3 regions of the Pilosibacter fragilis genome follow, and region 1 is predicted to be linked to each of the others. Evidence: predicted binding sites of a transcription regulator. Region 1 holds the regulator's gene; each other region holds the start of a gene.
What was found. Region 1 encodes Rex, which represses fermentation and respiration genes when NADH is low (regulators of the CRP and FNR family bind a similar motif). Its sites were predicted from a motif close to ATTGTTAANNNNTTAACAAT; they were not measured.

Region 1 (6,788 bases):
TTAAATATTGTTCTGGATATCCTTTTTGTGGCGGTATTCCACTGGGGGATCAGCGGTGTAGCGATCGCCACAGTGATGGCGGAGACAGTTTCCGCGTTTCTGGCCTGCATGACACTCACAAGAACAGATGGAGCCCATAAACTTGTCTTAAGAGATTTACATATCAATAAAACATGTCTCGGTGAGATCTTCCGGATCGGACTTCCTGCCGGTGTCCAGCAGGGACTCACAGCGTTTTCCAATGCCCTGGTACAGGCATATATCAACGGTCTTGGTTCCTCTGTCATTATGGCGGGCTGGAGCTGCCACTCGAAGATCGACCATTTCGCGATCCTGCCGGCCCAGAGCATGGGCCAGGCGGCGACCACCTTCGTGGGACAGAACCTCGGCGCGAAGAATGTAAAGCGTGCCAGAAAAGGCGTCCGACAGGCGGTGTTCATGGGTGTCGGCGCGCTGATCTGCATCTCCATCGTCATGGCACTCTCCGCGAGATCCCTGGTATCCCTTTTTAACAGGGATCCGTCGGTTCTGCATTACGGAACTCTGTTTATCCTGATGACCGTGCCGTTCCGCTTCTGCAGCTCCTTCAACCAGATCCTGGCTGGTTCCTTAAGAGGCTCCGGTGACGCGAAGGGTCCGATGTGCATCATGCTCTTCAGATTCGTTGTCTGCAGGCAGATCTATCTGTTCTTTGTGACAAAGATCGCCTTCAACGAGTACACCGTAGGTCTCGGCTACCCGGTTGGGTGGATCGTGTGCGCGGTTATCTCCTACTTTTACTATAAGAAAAGCAGATGGGAAGAGCAGGTGGAGAAAGAAGCATAAAATGAATAAAGATATCCGCTGCCTGGTTCAACATGAACGGAATGTCATGGAAAACGGCAGCGGATTTTTGATTTTGTGTTCGTTGCGCTGATGGGAGATATGTGTTATACTTAACTGCGTATGTCGTTTTATATGAATACGATATGGTGTTATATCAGGCGGATTTGATGTGACATGACACTGACAAGAGAAAAGAGGCAGGCAGCCGGACTGAAAAAGCGGTTGGTTGTAAGGACAAAATGTTTGGACTTGGAACGATCATAAACGTCGGTGTGGCCGTATTTTCCCTGGGCTTAAATAAAAAAGTAAATGCCGGCAAATACAGAGTCTGTATTTGCGGTTGAAAGATAAAAGAGCAGTTGTAAAAATAACTGCGGTGTACAAAAAGTATGCGGCTGTGAGGCTGTTACAGTGATAGAAACAGGAGGATTTTATGATATTATCCTGCAGCAATATCTGCAAATCATTCGGAAGCGACGATATTATCAAGAACGCTTCCTTTCATATTGAGGATCATGAAAAAGCTGCCATCGTCGGCATCAACGGCGCGGGAAAATCGACGCTTTTAAAAATAATCGTAGGTGAACTGCAGCCTGATTCCGGTGAGGTGGTGCTGGGAAGCGGAAAGACGTTGGGCTACCTGGCACAGAACCAGGATCTTTTAAGCCACAGGACCATTTACGAGGAGATGCTTGACGCAAAAAAATCTGTCATCGCCATGGAAAATCGTCTGAGGGATCTGGAAAATTCCATGAAGACGGCATCCGGGGAAGAGCTGGAGACCATGATGAATCAGTACAGCCGTTTAAGCCATGAGTTTGAACTCATTAACGGCTATGCCTGGAAGAGTGAGATCGTAGGTGTCTTAAAGGGGCTTGGATTTACGGAGGAGGAGTTCTCCAAGCAGATCTCCACGCTTTCCGGCGGACAAAAGACACGAGTTTCTCTGGGCAAGCTTCTTCTCACAAACCCGGATATCATTCTTCTCGATGAGCCGACGAACCATCTTGATATGTCATCCATCGCATGGCTGGAGACTTATCTCTTAAACTACCGCGGTGCCGTTCTCATCGTTGCCCATGACCGGTATTTTCTTGATAAGATCGTATCGAAGGTCATCGAGCTGGATAATGGGCATGCTGTGGTCTACTCCGGAAATTATACGGCCTACAGCGAGAAGCGGGCGCAGATGCGCGCGATCCAGATGAAGGCATACTTAAACCAGCAGCAGGAGATCAAGCACCAGGAAGCGGTCATCGAAAAGTTAAAATCCTTCAACCGGGAAAAGTCCATTAAGAGAGCGGAGAGCCGGGAAAAGATGTTAGATAAGATCGAAGTCCTGGAGAAGCCGACGGAGGTCAATGACGCCATGGATATCCGCCTGGAGCCGAATATCTTAAGCGGAAACGATGTGCTGACGGTGAACGGTCTGGCGAAGTCCTTTGGTTCCCAGACATTATTTACAGACCTGAATTTCGATGTAAAGCGCGGGGAACGGGTCGCTATTATCGGTGACAACGGAACGGGAAAGACCACGATCTTAAAGATCATCAACGGGCTTGTGGAGCCGGATGACGGTGAGATCATTCTTGGTTCCAGAGTCCACATCGGATATTATGATCAGGATCATCAGGTCCTTCATATGGAGAAGACGTTGTTTGAGGAGATCTCCGACGCCTACCCGGGAATGTCCAACACCCAGATCAGAAGTACGTTAGCGGCATTCCTCTTCACCGGGGACGATGTGTTTAAGCGGATCGGGGACTTAAGCGGCGGCGAGAGAGGCCGTGTTTCCCTTGCGAAGCTCATGCTCTCCGAGGCGAACTTCCTGATCCTCGATGAGCCGACGAACCATCTTGATATCACTTCGAAGGAGATTCTGGAGAATGCCTTAAGCCATTACGGCGGTACGGTGCTCTACGTCTCCCATGACCGGTATTTTATCAATAAGACCGCGACGAGGATCCTGGATCTCACCGGAAAGCGGATGATGAATTATATCGGTAACTACGATTATTATCTGGAAAAACATGAGGCCATGATGAACGCCCATTTCGGGACCGAGAATGTGGAGCCTACCGGCGGAATCGTCGGATTCGGCGCATCAAAGACGGGAGCGGCGGCTGAAACTTCCGGAAAAGCGGCGGAGAGCAGCGCGGACGCAGGCGGAAAGCTTGACTGGAAAGCCCAGAAGGAAGAGCAGGCCCGCCAGAGAAAACGTCAGAATGACTTGAAAAAGGTCGAGGACGAGATCCACAGACTCGAGACGAGAGACGGTGAGATCGACGGGCTTCTCTGCGACGAGAGTGTTTTCTCCGATGTGGCGAAGCTCATGGAGTTAAATAAAGAAAAAGAGGAGATCGCAGGGAAACTTGAGACTCTGTATGAAAAGTGGGAGGAGCTGGCTGAATAAGCAGCAATCATTAATATCCGCTGAGTCTCAGGTCCGTTGCTGCCTGCGCAGGGTGTGAACAGCAGCAAACCTGTTGAACAGATATAGATATACTCAAAAGAAAAATGTTCCGTCCGGTCGGGGAGATCATGGGCGGGACATTTTCTTTTTTATGGGATAGGGCAGTTCCAGCCCCAATTCGCCTAAATTCTTTGACAAGGATTTGACAAATAATATAGATATGAGTATAATAGATTCCATCGTTATATGAAAGTTTTGAGAAGGTGAAACCAGAAAATGACAGACGAAAGACAGATTTCAAAGGCGGTTATTTCCAGACTTCCGCGCTATTACAGATATCTGGGTGAGCTGATGGAGGAGGGGATCGAAAGGATTTCTTCCAATGAGCTGAGCGCCAGAATGAAGGTGACGGCGTCCCAGATCCGTCAGGATCTTAACAATTTCGGCGGCTTCGGCCAGCAGGGATACGGATATAATGTTAAGTATCTCTACACGGAGATCGCAAGGATTTTAGGAATCGACAGACAGCACAACCTCATTATCATCGGAGCCGGAAACCTTGGACAGGCCATCGCCAATTACACAAATTTTGAGAAGCGCGGATTTATGATCAAGGGAATGTTCGATACCAATCCGCGGCTGATCGGTCTCGTGGTCCGTGGTGTGGAAATCCGCGGGATCGATGACCTTGAACAGTTTATTATCGATAACGAGGTGCAGATCGCAGCCCTCACGATCCCGAAGTCCAAGGCTCCGGAGATCGCAGAGCGCCTGGTAAAGGCCGGAATCAAGGCGATCTGGAACTTTGCCCATACCGACCTAAATGTTCCGGATGATGTGGTCGTTGAGAATGTCCACCTCTCCGAGAGCCTGATGCGACTTTCCTATCGTGTCTGCAGCATGCAGGATGAGCGGGAGCGGAAAGCAAAGGAAAAAGCAGAACAGACGGGAACCAATGAGACATGTTGATTGGAGTTGGCTGTGATTTGATCGAAATTGAGCGCGTAAAAAAAGCCTGTGATAAAGAGGCTTTTTTGTCGCGTATTTATACCGAGCGTGAGCGCCGGCAGGCAAAGGGAGATCCCCGGGTCCTTGCCGGCACTTTTGCCGTTAAAGAAGCAGTGGCGAAGGTGTTTGGAACGGGATTCCGGGAGTTTATGCCGATTCATGTGGAGGTCTTAAGAGACCCTCTTGGAAAGCCCTATGTGGAGCTTCATGAGGGAGCCGCAAAAACAGCAGAAGATCTCGGGATCACAAAGATCGAAGTGTCGATCTCAGACACGAAGGACCATGCGATGGCGTTTGCCGTCGGAGAGGGGGAGGCCGGATGAAAGCAGTTCTCAGTGGAAAAGAAATGAAAGAGTTCGATGCAAGGTCCATCAAAGGGTATGGGATTCCATCCTTAGTCCTGATGGAACGGGCAGCGATGGCAGTTGCAGAGAAAGCAGAGGAGATACTGGAAAAAGAAGAGGCAGGGACCGTCTGGTCCGTCTGCGGCTTTGGAAATAACGGGGCGGATGGGGTTGCCGCCGCCAGAATGCTGTTTTTAAAGGGGTACGATGTGAAGATCGTTTTCCCGCAGCGGGACGGAAAAGGAAGCGAGGAGCTGGAAGCCCAGCTAAATGTCGTAAAACGGCTGGGAATCCCGGTGATGACGGCGGAAGATCTGTCGGACCCGGTGGAAAAGAAGATCCCGGCGCAGCCGTTTAGAAAGGCCGGGGAGAGAAAAAGAAGCTGCCGGGGCGTGATCCTGGACGCAATCTTCGGGATCGGCCTTTCGAGAAATGTGGAGGGCGCATACCGGAAGCTGATCCGGTGGATCAATGGACAGGAAGACATGAAAGTCATTGCTGTCGATATCCCGTCGGGCATCAGCTCCGATAACGGAAGCGTGATGGGAGATGCAGTCCGCGCGGATGTGACGGTCACGTTCGGAGAAAAGAAGCTTGGACAGGTGCTGTTTCCGGGGCGGGAGCTCTGCGGACATCTTTTCGTGAAAGATGTGGGCTTTGTGCCGGAGAGCAGCGCAGAAAGAGAAAAGCATGTCCAGATGCTGGATCGGGAAGATCTTTTGAGGATCCCGGCCCGCATGGCTGACTCTAATAAGGGAACATACGGAAAGGTTCTTGTGATGGCAGGAGCGAAGAATATGGCGGGGGCTTCCCTGCTTTCCGCCAGAGCGGCATACCGGATGGGAGCCGGCCTCGTAAAGGTCTTTACCCCGGAGGAGAACCGGCTGATCGTACAGGAAAAGCTTCCAGAGGCCATTTTAGCTACCTACGACACGAAGGAGGCCGAGAAAGACCCGGAAAACTTTGCGCGAAAGATCGCGAGGGAGACGGAATGGGCCGATGTGATCGTTCTGGGACCCGGGATCGGGATGGAAGATTATGCCAGATGCATGGTGGAAAATGTCCTGAAGGACGCCTATGTTCCGATCATTCTTGACGCGGATGCCCTGAATCTTGCGGCGGAATACCGGGAACTGACAGGTTATTTTACGGAGAATATTATTGTGACGCCGCATATGAAGGAGATGTCGCGGCTTACAGGAATTCAGATTGAAGAAATGAAGGAGAATCCGGTCCGCACTGCCAGAGAGTTCGCGGATCAGTACGGCGTAGTATGCGTCTTAAAGGACGCAGCGACGGTGATCGCCGGAAGAGATGGTAAGACATTCGTGAACGGAAGCGGGACTCCGGCTATGGCCAAAGGCGGTTCCGGTGATGTGCTTACGGGCGTGATCGCCGGGCTCGTAGCGCTGGGACTGGAGGAGAGTGACGCGGCGGCCCTTGGCGTTTATGTACACGGTCTCGCCGGTGAGGCCGCTGAGAAACACTTTGGAGTCCACGGAGTGTTAGCTGGAGAGATCGCAGATTGCCTTTCGGAGGTATACAGAGATGGAATTTGACAGAATCTACGCAGAGGTTGATCTCGGGCGTATTGAAGAAAATATGGAGGCCATGAAGGAGCATCTTCGTCCGGGAACGAAGATGTACGGCGTGGTAAAGACGGATGCATACGGACATGGGGCAGTTCCGGTGGCGAGGACCATCGACCGTTTTGTCTGTGGGTACGCGGTGGCAACGGTGGATGAGGGGCTTAAGCTCAGGAGACATGGAATCGAAAAAGAGATCCTGTGTCTTGGTCCGGTTTCAGCCGGCCGCTATCAGGAATGTCTTGAAAACGACATCAGTCTGCCTATGTTTGAATACCGGAGAGCAAAAGAATTATCAGATGCCGCTGTGGCAGAGGGAAAGACCGCGAAGATCCATATCGCGGTGGATACGGGAATGAGCCGTATCGGACTTTTCCCGGATGAGGGATCCGTGGAGATCGTAAAGGAGATCGCAGAGCTTCCGGCTCTCAGGATCGCCGGTATGTTTACCCACTTCGCACGGGCAGACGAGGCAGATAAGACGAATGCAGGGGAGCAGTACAGACGGTTTCGCGAGTTCTGCGATGATGTGAAGGCAGCCGGTGTGGCTGTCCCGGTCTGTCACTGTTCTAACAGCGCCGGAATCGTAGAACTCCCGGATTTTAACATGGA
Region 2 (6,788 bases), on a different contig from region 1:
ACCGATGTTGCCGGCTGTCATAACGGCTGCGCCGTAGTCACGGCCAAAGAGGTTGAAGGAAACGAAGATACCGAACAGAGCCATGAGGATCGCCTGTGCTACGAGGATGATACCCATCTGGCCTGCAACCGGGGCAAGCTTTGTGAAGTCTGTTGTCATAAGAACAAGTGCAAGGTAAAGCTCCAGGAACATATGCTCGATGGCGTCAACCTCCGGAACATAGAACTTGATGTTTGCAGCTTCCATGACGTTTCTTGCGATGGCACCTGCGAAGAGGCAGCCGATGAATTTCGGCATCTCAATCATCGGGATATTGTCGAGTAAGCAGTAAATCGGCATGCCGAGAGCTGCGAGAAGTAAGCACATTGCGAACATCATGATCATCTTTGTGTTGTCAAGCTCCGGTGCCTTGCCGGTTGCCTTTGCTTCCGGCTTATCGTTCGGGTCAGCCTTTAAACCGTGCTTTGCGATCAGGAAAGCCGCAACCGGACCACCGATGAGGGAGCCCATAACGTTACCAAGAGTACCTGCCGCAACACCGATCGTTGTAGCATCCTGTGCACCCCAGCCCTCGAAGATCGGACCAAAGGCAGATGCGGTACCAACACCACCGGACATCGCTGAGGAAGAACACTGAAGAGCGAGGAGCGGATTTAAGTTGATCAGGTGAGCGATCGCAACACCGAGAACATCCTGACAGGTGATCAGGAGGCAGGCAGCAAATGCGATCATGACGCAGAGCTTTCCGCCTGCATGTCTTAACATCTTTGCGCTGAAGCCGAAGCCTACGCAGAGGAAGAAGAGGTTCTGACAGAGGTCTTTCATGACCTTTGCGTCAAAACTGATACTGACTGTGCCGGTCATCTTGATCGCGGAAATCAGGAGTGAAAAGATGATACCGGAAACAACCGGAGCAGGAATCGCATATTTTCTTAATGCCGCGGAATGTGCGACGATTGCGCGTCCGAGGAAGATTACGATTGCTGCAAAGCCGAGAGTACATAAATACTCAAATTTAAAATTTGCGATTGCGCCATCGGCAGCTGGTGTGTAGGTGCCGAAATAGCTGATGATATTTTCCATAAAATATCCTCCTATCCTTTTTTTGCCTTACACATTCCGCTCTTCTTTTCCTGTCCCGGGAATCCGGAAACAGCTCACAGATGAAAAGAAAAGCGCTCCATCTGTTTATACCCCGTTTACATTGATGAAAATGTGTAAAAACTTTATAAAAAGAATAAAAGATTTTGTGCATGGTGTCAATTTAAGTAAGTAAGTAACAGGTTTTGTAAATATCGTAACTGCCGCCGGAGGGCAAATCATTTTTGCCCGAATCCATATTTGATCGAAGGGCGGCCGCCGGTCTTGTAATCGATCGTGCTGATGATCTCGCCTGTGTCTACCATATAGTTCATGTATCTGCGGATCGTGATGCGGGAGAGGTGGATCTGCTCGGCGATCTGCTCGCTGGTAAAGAAGCCATTCCGGTTGTTCTGCAGATATTCCCGGATCATGGCAAGGGTTGTCTCGTTCAATCCCTTTGCGAGTGACGGCTTTGCGTCTGCCCTCTGGTCATTCACGGAAAAGAGACGGTCGATATCGTGCTGGCCGAGTCCCCCGTGGCTGTGCTCCAGATACTTCTTTGTCTCGGTAAAACGGTCAAGAGCTGTCTTAAAACGCGTATATTCGAAGGGTTTCACGAGATAGTCGGTGATCCCGCGATTTAACAGGGAGCGGACGATATCCGTATCGTTCGCGGAGGTGACCATAATGACGGATGGTGTGAGGCCGGCATTGTGGAGGGCATCGAGAAATTCACCGCCGTTCATGACAGGAGTATAGTAATCGAGAATGATCAGGTCAGTGGGATTCGTCTTCAGGTAGGGGAGCGCCTCCGACCCGTTTTTAAAGATCCGGTCCACCCGGAATTCCGGAGTGACCTCGACATACTGTTTATTGATGGAGGCGACCATCGGATCGTCCTCGATGATGATTACATGATACATGGTGTATGCTTCCTTTCCGTAAATGTGATGGTAAAGCAGGTGCCCTCTCCCGGTTCTGTCTCGATGGAGATCTCGCCGTTCCCGCTGTCTACAAGCTGTTTGATCAGGAAAAGTCCGGTCCCGCGGTTTGTGCCCTTGGACGAGACGCCCTTTTCATAGATCCTGTCGATCAGATCCGGATGGATCCCGCGCCCGGTGTCCTCACAGGTGATGATATTGCAGCCCGGGTCACAGTAGATCCCGAGTGTGATCTCCCGGATCTCAGGACTGCCTGCGGAAAGCTCCTCGATGGCATTTTCGAGAAGATTTCCGACGATCGTGATATAGTTTTCGACCGGAAGAAGGAGATCCTTTTCCAGACAGCGGCTGTCCGGGGAGACGGTGAGCAGGATGCCGAGCTCCGCGGCATGCATCATTTTTCCGATCACAAGGGCGCAGATCTTTGATACGCGCAGACAGTCCGCAGTCTGGCGGATCGACTGGCTGGAGACAAGGTTGCTGTTGATAATGAAGTTGATGGCCTCCTCCGTCTGACCGGTCTGGAGGTAGCCCAGGATCACGTGGAGCTTATTTAAAAATTCGTGGTTGAAGGCGCGCAGTGTGTCAAGCATCGCCTTTGCTCCGGTGAGCTCGTCCATGACCGTCTCCATCTCCGTCTGGTCATTGATGATCGTGAGGATCACCGGATGCTCCGTCTGGGTGTCTGCCGGAATCTCACTGACCAGAAGTCTTCGGTTCTCACAGGTGCAGGCACGGTGGTAGGACGGTGTGCCGGACGCGAGGACCCGGTCTGCCTGGGATTCCGGGAAGAAATCCCTGAAAGTGCGTCCTTCCATAAGAGGTTCAGTCCGTTCCTGTCCGGAAGTCCCATCGTCCGGGGAGACAGAAGGCGGATCCTCCGGTTTTTCAGGCAGGACATGAAAGAGATTTTCTGCCGCCTGATTTGCGTAGACCACGGAACCGGTGGAATCCGTGGCGACAAGCCCCTCCTCCAGTGCATTCAGCACGGTATCCTGACGCAGATACAGGTCGAGAAGCTCCGTCGGATGATGTCCCATCAGGGAATCCCGGAGAAGGGAGACGAGTCCGTGAGCCAGAAGAATGCTGACGAGCAGCATGATCATTGCTGCTAATAAATAGGTAGGAAAGACTTCGTGGATCTGCTCTGAGATATAGGTGTTGAAGACCGACGCTATAACGAATCCGATGATCGCTCCGTCGCTGTTCCGGATCGAATGGAAAGCCCGCCGCTGGGAACCGTTTGTACCGTAGCCGATGGTGATATAGGGCTGGCTTCCTTTTAATATTGCCTCCTCCTCGCCGCCGACGAAGGTTTCCCCCGTCTCCTTCCGGTTTGTGTGGTAGAACCGCAGCCCGGTCGTATTATAAATGGCTATAACATTGAGATCGGGAAAATTTTCAGACAGGGAATCCAGAGCTTCATTGGCGGATCCGTCCGGATAACCGTTTTCCAGCATGGAGACAACATTGTCCATGGAGGCGACATAGGCGGCGAGGGCGCTGATGTTTTTATCGATCTCCTGACGCTGACGTGTAATCGTCGAAAAAAGGGTTATACTTAAGGAGAGGAGCAGCAGGCAGACGGACACTGCCATAAAGCTGAAAAACAACTGGCTCTCCAGGGATAGTTTTCGAAATTTCTGCATCATGAAACGTGTCCTCCATAGTGGAATACAGGGTATTGATATTTATGCCTTAGTATAAAAAAAAAAAGAAGGAGTTTCAAGAGGAAAGATGACGAAAAAAAGAGGGATTCCCGGCTTTTGCCGAAAAAAGGAGAAAATCTTCGATTCATATTGGGAAAAGTTTGTAAAAAGGACTTGCTATTTCTGGCAGAATTATGTACAATAAAACCAAGGTTGATTAATATTTAACAATCATAACTGTTTGGCGTTTCAGAGTATCCTTTATGTTCCGTGAAACGTGCGGACATGCTGAATGGTTATGAAACGACCACACATCATTTTCTAGGAGGAAAAGAAAAATGGCAGTTAAAGTTGCGATTAATGGTTTTGGCCGTATTGGCCGTCTTGCATTCAGACAGATGTTTGGCGCAGAAGGATTCGAGATCGTTGCGATCAACGACTTAACTTCTCCGGAGATGCTCGCACACCTTTTAAAATATGATTCCACACAGGGCAGATATGCTCTTGCGGATACAGTATCCTACGGTGAGGATTCTATCACTGTTGATGGCAAAGAGATCAAGATCTACGCGAAAGCAAACGCAGCTGAGCTTCCGTGGGGCGAGATCGGTGTAGACGTTGTTCTTGAGTGCACAGGCTTCTACACATCCAAAGCAAAAGCACAGGCTCATATCGATGCAGGCGCTAAGCACGTTATCATTTCCGCTCCGGCAGGAAACGATCTTCCGACGATCGTTTACAACGTAAACCACGAGACATTAAGCAAAGATGACCACATCATCTCCGCTGCTTCCTGTACAACAAACTGCCTCGCTCCGATGGCAAAGGCATTAAACGACTCTTACCCGATCCAGTCCGGTATCATGTGCACGATCCACGCTTACACAGGCGACCAGATGACACTTGACGGACCGCAGAGAAAGGGCGATAAGAGAAGAAGCCGTGCAGCAGCGATCAACATTGTTCCGAACAGCACAGGCGCTGCAAAGGCAATCGGCCTTGTAATTCCGGAATTAAACGGCAAGCTCATCGGTTCTGCTCAGCGTGTTCCTACACCGACAGGTTCCACAACGATCTTAACAGCTGTTGTTAAGGGCCAGCCGACAAAGGAATCCATCAACGCAGCAATGAAAGCAGCTTCCAACGAGTCCTTCGGCTACAACACAGATGAGATCGTTTCCAGCGATATCGTTGGTATGAGATACGGTTCTCTCTTCGATGCAACACAGACAATGGTTCTCCCGATCGACGAGAACACATCTGAGGTTCAGGTTGTATCCTGGTACGACAACGAGAACTCCTACACAAGCCAGATGGTTCGTACAATTAAGCACTTCGGAAAACTGTTAAATGCTTAATCGGTCCACAGAAATTGTGACAAATTAGACTCACTGAGGGGTCCGGTCTGTTGAGGACCGGATCCCTTTTTTATGTAACAGGAAATTACGAGGAATTCCCTGTTGCATAAAAAGGCACTGACGTGCCAAAGATGCGCACTCGCGCGAAAGCCCGCCTCCCGCGAAAGACTCCGGCGGCTGCCGTGGGGCGGAAGACAGGCAGATGTCTGTCAGAAAATATCAAGGAGGAATTCCGACATGTCTTTAAATAAGAAAACAGTTGATGATATCAACGTAAAAGGTAAAAGAGTTTTAGTCCGCTGCGATTTCAATGTACCGCTTAAGAACGGCGAGATCACAGATGAGACACGTATCAACGCGGCTCTCCCGACGATCCAGAAGCTGATCAACGATGGCGGCAAGGTAATTCTTTGCTCCCACCTCGGAAAAGTTAAAAACGGACCGAACGAGGGAGAATCCCTTGCACCGGTTGCAAAGAGCCTTTCCGCAAAGCTTGGCAAGGAAGTTGTATTCGTTTCTGATTACAATGTAACCGGCGAAGCTGCAACAAAGGCAGTGGATGCTATGAAAGAAGGGGACGTAGTCCTTATTCAGAATACACGTTTCCGCGGCGCTGAGGAGACAAAGAACGGCGAGAAGTTCAGCAAAGAGCTCGCGGATCTCGCAGACGATTATGTATGCGACGCGTTCGGTTCCTCCCACAGAGCACACGCTTCCGTAGCAGGTGTTACAAAATTCATCTCCGCAAAGGGCGGCTCCAACGTAGTCGGATACCTGATGGAGAAAGAGATCGCGTTCCTTGGAAACGCGGTTGAGAATCCGGTTCGTCCGTTCGTAGCAATCCTCGGCGGCGCAAAGGTTGCTGATAAGTTAAATGTGATCTCCAACCTGCTTGAGAAGTGTGATACCCTCATCATCGGCGGCGGTATGGCTTATACCTTCTTAAAGGCACAGGGCAAGGAGATCGGTAAGTCCTTAGTTGACGATACAAAGATCGACTATTGCAAGGAGATGATGGAGAAGGCAGAAAAGCTTGGAAAGAAGCTTCTCCTTCCGGTTGATACAACTGTTGTTGCTGAGTTCCCGAACCCGATCGATGCACCGGTTGAGGTTGAGTACGTTTCCGTGGATGCGATCCCGGCAGACAAAGAGGGCGTTGATATCGGACCGGAGACCTGCAAGCTCTACACAGAAGCTGTAAAGAACGCAAAGACGGTTGTATGGAACGGACCGATGGGTGTATTCGAGAACCCGACTCTCGCTGCAGGTACGATCGCGGTTGCGAAAGCACTTGCTGAGACAGATGCTACAACGATCATCGGCGGCGGTGATTCCGCGGCAGCAGTCAACCAGCTCGGCTTCGGTGACAAGATGAGCCATATCTCCACAGGCGGCGGCGCATCCTTAGAGTTCCTGGAAGGAAAAGAGCTTCCGGGCGTTGCCGCAGCGGATGACAAATAATGAATGAAACCAGTACACCGTGCTCCGGAACAGGCGTGGAAGGGCGCTGCAAGCTCGCTTGCACAAGCCCTTTCAGGTCTGTTCCGGTATAGGGGGCACGCCCCCGGCTTCTTGTTTTTATGAAATAAAAACAAGAAGATGCACGGTGGGGAGCAAATGTACGCATTTACTTTCCTGGCTGTAAATATTATAGTGTCCGAGATTCCAGATCCGGGACGGCGATCCCGTCCCGGATTTTGTGATATAAAATTGGTATATATGGGGGTAGAGAACCATGGCAAGAAAGAAAATTATCG
Region 3 (6,788 bases), on a different contig from region 1:
TTGTTACTTCCATAGCAACCTCTGCTGCATACAGTTTAGCCATTGCTGCCTCTACGCCGTAGGACTTCTGAGTAGCCTTAGCCATTGCTGCACGGTAAACCATCATCTGAGCAGCTTTTACCTTTGTTGCCATATCAGCAAGCTGGAACTGTGTGTTCTGGAACTGACCGATTGTGCGGCCGAACTGCTTTCTCTCTTTTACGTAAGCAACTGTTCTGTCAAGGGCGCCCTCTGCAAGACCAAGAGCCTGAGCAGCGATACCGATACGTCCGCCGTCAAGAGTATGCATAGCGATCTTGAAGCCCTCACCCTTCTTACCTAAGAGGTTGTCCTTCGGGATGCGGCAGTCTGTGAAAATAAGTTCATATGTTGCAGATCCGCGGATACCCATCTTCTTCTCTTTTGTACCAAAAGTGAAGCCCGGTGTACCTTTCTCTACGATAAATGCGGAGATCTCTTTCTGCATTTTGCCACGTTTCTCAACTGTGCCTGTAACAGCGATAACGATGTATGTATCAGCATACTTACCGTTCGTGATGAAGCACTTGGAACCGTTTAATACCCACTCGTCGCCGTCTAAAACTGCTTTTGTCTGCTGACCCTGAGCGTCTGTACCAGCGCCCGGCTCAGTTAAACCGAATGCGCCTAACTTCTCGCCTTTTGCAAGCGGAACAAGGAATTTCTGCTTCTGCTCTTCTGTTCCGAATGTCATGATCGGATCCATGCAAAGGGATGTATGTGCGGAAACGATAACGCCTGTAGTACCGCAAACTTTGGAAAGCTCCTCAACGCACATAGCGTATGTAAGCGGATCACAGCCCTGTCCACCATACTCCTTCGGTACCGGAATACCGAGGAAACCGTTTTTAGCCATCTTCTCTACGGTTTCAACCGGGAATCTCTCTTCCTCGTCAACCTCCTGAGCAAGGGGTTTGACTTCCTTCTCGGCGAAATCGTGGAACAGTGTTCTCGCCATCTCATGCTCTTTACCTAATGTAAAATCCATGTTTTTAGTTCCTCCTTGTGAATTGTATCATGTATAACATAGGGAAATGTGGATGCTTCATTTCTCCGATGTACCTATCCATTGGACAAACGTGGTTTCCGCCCGCGTTTATCCTGTCCCGCATTTTGCGGATTCAAAATTCCCGGCATATAACCCAACATATATGCCCGGAATTCCGATTGTGAAAAAAAACACAATCTTAGTTAAAAAATAAATTTAGCGTTTTCTTTACCTCATAAACCTGCTTTCGCTGATATTTAGTGGAAAAAGTAAACGCTATCGGGTTATCTGCCTGACGGGATCAGATCCCCGTCAGGCATTTCCCATACCGGTAACTATCTCCGGATTATTTTGTGTAATCGTAGAAACCCTTGCCGGTCTTTCTTCCAAGAAGGCCGCCGCGAACCATCTTCTTAAGAAGCGGATGCGGACGATACTTCGGATCGCCTGTCTCTGTCTCAAGAACATTCATGATTGCAAGAACAACATCAAGACCAATCAGATCACCGAGAGCTAACGGTCCCATCGGATGGTTAGCGCCAAGCTTCATGGCAGTATCGATACCCTCTACGGAAGCAACGCCCTCAGCATAAATGCCGACTGCTTCGTTGACCATCGGAATAAGGATTCTGTTTACAACGAAACCTGCAGCCTCTTCTACCTGTACCGGAGTCTTGCCGATCTCTTCAGAGATCTTCTTAACAGCTTCAACATCTTCCGGCTTTGTGTTTAAGCCAGCGATAACCTCAACCAGCTTCATAACCGGTGCCGGGTTGAAGAAATGCATACCGATTACATGTCTCTCAACAGCGCTGCCGATCTCTGTAATGGAAAGAGAGGAAGTGTTTGTTGCAAAGATGCAGCTCGGTTTGCAGATCGCGTCGAGCTCTTTAAATGTCTGCTTTTTGATCTCCATGTTCTCGATCGCAGCCTCTACAACGAGGTCACAATCGCCGCAGATATCTTTCACACCAGTTGTGATCTTGTTAAGGATCTTCTCAGCCTCTTCCTGAGTCATTTTGCCTTTTGCGATTCTCTTCTCGAATCCAGCGGCAATCTTCTTCTTTCCGTTCGCTGCAAATGTTTCATTGATGTCGCAGAGCATTACCTCATAGCCTTCAGTCTGTGCGAATGCCTGTGCAATACCGGAACCCATGGTTCCTGCGCCGATAATACCAACTTTCATGATTTTATCTCCTTATATATGCAACAATGTTATGTAATCTTATCGATTTTTGAAGCCGTCCACTTTTCTCTTCTCGAGGAACGCCTTCATTCCTTCCTTCTGATCCTCAGTCTCAAAGCACTCGGAGAAATATTTCTCTTCGATAGAGATTGCGTGGTCAAGGTCGGAAAGGTAACCGTCTGTCAGGGACTCCTTGGAATTTCTGACAGCGATCGGTGCGTTGGAGGCGATCTTCTTTGCCAGCTTCATAACTGTCGGAATAAGCTCTTCCTTCGCACATACACCGTTTACAAGGCCGATCCGGTATGCCTCGTCAGCTTTGATATTGACAGCGGCATATACCATTTCCTTTGCCTTTCCGGTTCCGATCAGTCTTGCGAGACGCTGGGTTCCGCCGAATCCCGGAGTAATACCAAGACCAACCTCCGGCTGTCCGAATATAGCGTTTTCGGAGCAGTAACGGATATCGCAGCTCATTGCAAGCTCATTTCCACCGCCAAGTGCAAAGCCGTTGACAGCAGCGATCGACGGGATCGGAAGTGTCTCCAGCTTACGGAAAACATCGTTTCCAGCTTTACTGAATTCACGTGCTTCCTGTACAGTCATCGTGCTCATTGCAGCAATGTCCGCACCGGCAACAAAGGATTTCTCACCTGCGCCGGTCACAACCAGCACTCTTGTTGTACCAAGATCAATGCTGTCAAGAACAGCATCAAGGTCCTGAATAACCTCTGTATTTAACGCATTTAAAGCCTCCGGACGGTTGATGGTGATAACACCAACAAAACCGTCCTGCTCATATTTTACAAAACCCATATCGTTGTTCTCCTCAGATTTTGTCTATGCCCCAGATCAGATTAGTCTCTCTCTACGATTGTAGCACAGCCCATTCCGCCGCCGATGCAAAGAGTTGCAAGACCCTTCTTAGCATCTGCCTTCTCCATCTCATGAAGAAGTGTAACGAGAATACGGCATCCGGAAGCTCCTACCGGGTGTCCGAGAGCGATCGCGCCGCCGTTCGGGTTTAACTTGTTAAGGTCAAAGCCAAGCTCTTTGCCTACTGCTACAGACTGTGCAGCGAATGCCTCGTTAGCCTCGATGATATCGAAGTCTTTGATCTCCATGCCTGTTCTCTTGAGAACTTTTCTTGTAGCTGCAACCGGTCCGATACCCATGATCTTCGGATCTACGCCGCCGAGAGCACCGGCAACCCATGTAGCCATCGGCTTAACACCGAGCTCTTTAGCTTTCTCTTCGCTCATAACAACAACTGCTGCTGCACCGTCGTTGATTCCTGAAGAGTTACCAGCTGTAACTAAGCCGCCGTCTTTCTTGAATGCCGGTTTTAACTTGCCGAGTGTCTCAACCGTTGTTCCGTGACGCGGGCCTTCATCTGTATCTACGATAACTGTCTCTTTTTTCTTCTTAACTTCTACCGGAACGATCTCGTCCTTGAATGCGCCGGACTTCTGAGCAGCCTCTGCCTTCTGCTGGCTTACTGCAGCGAACTTGTCCAGTTCTTCTCTTGTAAGACCCCACTGATCGCAGATGTTCTCAGCTGTGATACCCATGTGGTAGTTGTTGAATGCATCCCAGAGAGCATCGTTAACCATTGTATCAACTAAGGTAGCATTGCCCATACGGTATCCGTAACGGCCTTTCATCATAGCATACGGAGCCATGGACATGTTCTCCATACCACCTGCAACAACGATATCAGCGTCACCGGAAAGGATCATCTCAGCTGCCATGTTAACAGCCTCAAGACCGGAACCGCAAACTACGTTGATCGTAACTGCCGGAACTTCGATCGGGAGACCAGCTTTTAATGTAGCCTGACGAGCTACGTTCTGTCCCTGACCAGCCTGGATTACACAGCCCATGTAAACCTGATCAACAGCTTCCGGAGCTACACCAGCTCTCTTTAAAGCCTCTTTAATTACGATTGCGCCAAGTTCCGGAGCCGGGATTGTACTTAATTCGCCACCCATTGTTCCGATTGCGGTACGGCATGCACCTGCCAGTACAATTTTCTTTGCCATTTTCTTTTCCTCCTCATTATACCGCTGCCATGCTCTACACCATATAATTTTTCACAAGCAAGGCAGTATATTATGTATAACTAATAATATCACCAAACCGTTTTTGTGTCAAATAATTCTCAAAAGCTTTTTATATAATTTTTCTAAACAAATTAGAAAGTTTCCTTATCCTTTCGTACAAAAGTTACTTTTTTGCTTTGATGCGGTGTTTTGGCGCTTCGTCATGTTTTGCGAACATTTACGAAGCTTTTTCCCGGAATTATTGACCTTACACCCGGAAAATGTTAAAATAATCTCATAGTTTGTCCGTGCGGCGGTCTATATGGAAACAAGTGCTGCAGATCCATTTGCATAAGTTTTTCCATATGTGCCGGCATAGGGCGTGTGTCCTGTGCTTCCTGTTTTCGTGTCAATGGAAACAAAAAAACCGCACAATATATTGCTACTATATTTTTATGGTTACAAAGAGAGGGTATTGAAATGGATTTCAAACAGATGTATCAGGAAAAGCTGGTTTCCGCAGAGAAGGCAGCTTCCGTAATCAAGTCCGGTGACTGGGTCGATTACGGCTGGACAACAGCGACACCGGTTGCTGTCGACAAGGCAATCGCAAAAAGACTTCCGGAATTAACAGACGTAAACTTCCGCGGCGGTATCTTAATGTGGGTGCCGGAGATCTTCAAGATCGAGAATCCGGCAGAACATATGACCTGGAACTCCTGGCATATGGGCGGTATCGAGAGAAAAGCGATCGCGCAGGGCTTCAGCTACTATGCTCCGATCCGTTACTCTGAGCTTCCAAGATATTACAGAGAATCCCAGACTAAGCCGGACGTAGCTGTATTCCAGGTTTCCCCGATGGACGAGCACGGTTTCTTCAATTTCGGACCGAACGCTTCCCATATGGCGGCTGTATGTGAGACTTCCAAGGTCGTTATCGTGGAAGTGAATGAGAATATGCCGGTATGCTTCGGCGGCACTGAGGAAGGTGTTCATATCTCCCACGTTGACATGATCGTGGAAGGTGACAACCCGGCGATCGCTGAGATGGGCGGCGCTGCTGCTGCAAGCGATGTCGATGAGGCTGTCGCAAAGCTGATCCTTGAGGAGATCCCGGACGGCGCATGCTTACAGCTTGGTATCGGTGGAATGCCGAACGCGGTCGGCGCTCTGATCGCGAAATCTGACTTAAAGGATCTCGGCGTTCATACTGAGATGTATGTTGACGCATTCGTGGATATCGCAAACGCCGGAAAGATCACTGGCGCAAGAAAGAATATCGACAAAGGCCGTCAGGTATACGCATTCGGCGCAGGTACAAAGAAATTATATGACTATTTAAATAAGAACCCGGAGTGTATGTCCGCACCGGTAGACTACACGAACGATGTCCGCACGATCTCTGCTCTTGACAACTTCATGTCCATCAATAACGCTGTTGACCTTGACCTCTTCGGTCAGGTAAACGCAGAGTCCGCAGGAATCAAGCACATCAGCGGAGCCGGCGGACAGCTCGACTTCGTTCTGGGCGCTTACCTTTCCAGGGGCGGAAAGAGCTTCATCTGCTGCTCCTCCACTTTCAAGAAGAAGGACGGCACCTTAGAGTCCAGAATCGTCCCGACTCTGGCTCCTGGCTCCATCGTAACCGATACCCGTGCGAATATCCACTATCTCGTTACTGAGTACGGTAAAGTAAACTTAAAAGGTCTCTCCACATGGCAGAAGACCGAAGCGATCATCTCCGTAGCGCACCCGCAGTTCCGCGACCAGCTGATCGCAGAGGCTGAGAAGATGCATATCTGGAGAGCAAGCAACAAGCGCTGATTATAAATAAAATGCACAACAGGGGCTGTCAATGGCAGCCCCTGTTGTTGTATAATATGATCATGCATTCAGGATCGGATCCATCAATGTGATCCCCTTTTCATTTGCAAGCTTCCGTCTGCATATTTCCAGAAGAGGCTTCTGATATGGGGACTGGTCCTCCGTCCGGTACAGATAGTAGAGCGTTCTGCTTGGCGGCTCCACATCGAGTTCATGGATCGATACCGGCGTCGTCTTTAAGATGCTTTTTGCGACAGAGATCGGAAGAAACGCCCAGTTATCACCGTTCTGGGTGAAATACTGTAAAAATCCCATCTCATCCAGATAAACCTGTGGAACTGCCGCGCTGTTGAAATAATAGTTATGCCAGGTGTCAAAATTCTGATCCCACTGTGTCCGGATTTCCCGGCGCGGATCCAGCTCTGAGACTTTGATGTTGTGGGGAAGATTCAGATCTTTTCCCACTATCAGGCACAGTTTTTCCTTAAATAATACCTCCGTCTTTACCTGTGACGAATACATCGGATCCGTGATAAAGGCGATGTCCACCGTCTTGTTGTTTACATAGCTGTAAGCTTCACTCGAATGAAGTGTCGTCACATGGAGGCTGCATTCCGGCGTATTCCTTATAAATTCCTGAAACACCGTTGGCAGCATGAATGCAAGGAGGCTTCCGACACTGGCCACATAAAAACTCTTCTCATTGCTCAGCAATGCTTCCTCCTGAGTC

Region 2: the regulator Rex is predicted to act here: its motif matches at 3,886-3,905, upstream of gap (type I glyceraldehyde-3-phosphate dehydrogenase).
Region 3: the regulator Rex is predicted to act here: its motif matches at 4,515-4,534, upstream of ABCW45_RS14800 (butyryl-CoA:acetate CoA-transferase).

The regions. Positions count from the first base shown of each region.
Region 1 covers NZ_JAVYJB010000008.1:128,751-135,538, forward strand. Annotated here, with positions in the region: gene ABCW45_RS09680 (MATE family efflux transporter) at 1-825, shown strand, start outside; gene ABCW45_RS09685 (ABC-F family ATP-binding cassette domain-containing protein) at 1,259-3,238, shown strand; gene ABCW45_RS09690 (redox-sensing transcriptional repressor Rex) at 3,515-4,207, shown strand; gene acpS (holo-ACP synthase) at 4,201-4,569, shown strand; gene ABCW45_RS09700 (NAD(P)H-hydrate dehydratase) at 4,566-6,149, shown strand; gene alr (alanine racemase) at 6,139-6,788, shown strand, end outside.
Region 2 covers NZ_JAVYJB010000010.1:2,354-9,141, reverse strand. Annotated here, with positions in the region: gene ABCW45_RS10600 (sodium/glutamate symporter) at 1-1,083, opposite strand, end outside; gene ABCW45_RS10595 (response regulator) at 1,320-2,006, opposite strand; gene ABCW45_RS10590 (sensor histidine kinase) at 1,994-3,676, opposite strand; gene gap (type I glyceraldehyde-3-phosphate dehydrogenase) at 4,012-5,031, shown strand; gene ABCW45_RS10580 (phosphoglycerate kinase) at 5,269-6,492, shown strand; gene tpiA (triose-phosphate isomerase) at 6,767-6,788, shown strand, end outside.
Region 3 covers NZ_JAVYJB010000019.1:18,665-25,452, forward strand. Annotated here, with positions in the region: gene ABCW45_RS14780 (acyl-CoA dehydrogenase) at 1-1,006, opposite strand, end outside; gene ABCW45_RS14785 (3-hydroxyacyl-CoA dehydrogenase NAD-binding domain-containing protein) at 1,353-2,192, opposite strand; gene ABCW45_RS14790 (enoyl-CoA hydratase-related protein) at 2,232-3,008, opposite strand; gene ABCW45_RS14795 (acetyl-CoA C-acetyltransferase) at 3,050-4,234, opposite strand; gene ABCW45_RS14800 (butyryl-CoA:acetate CoA-transferase) at 4,715-6,058, shown strand; gene ABCW45_RS14805 (LysR family transcriptional regulator) at 6,119-6,788, opposite strand, start outside.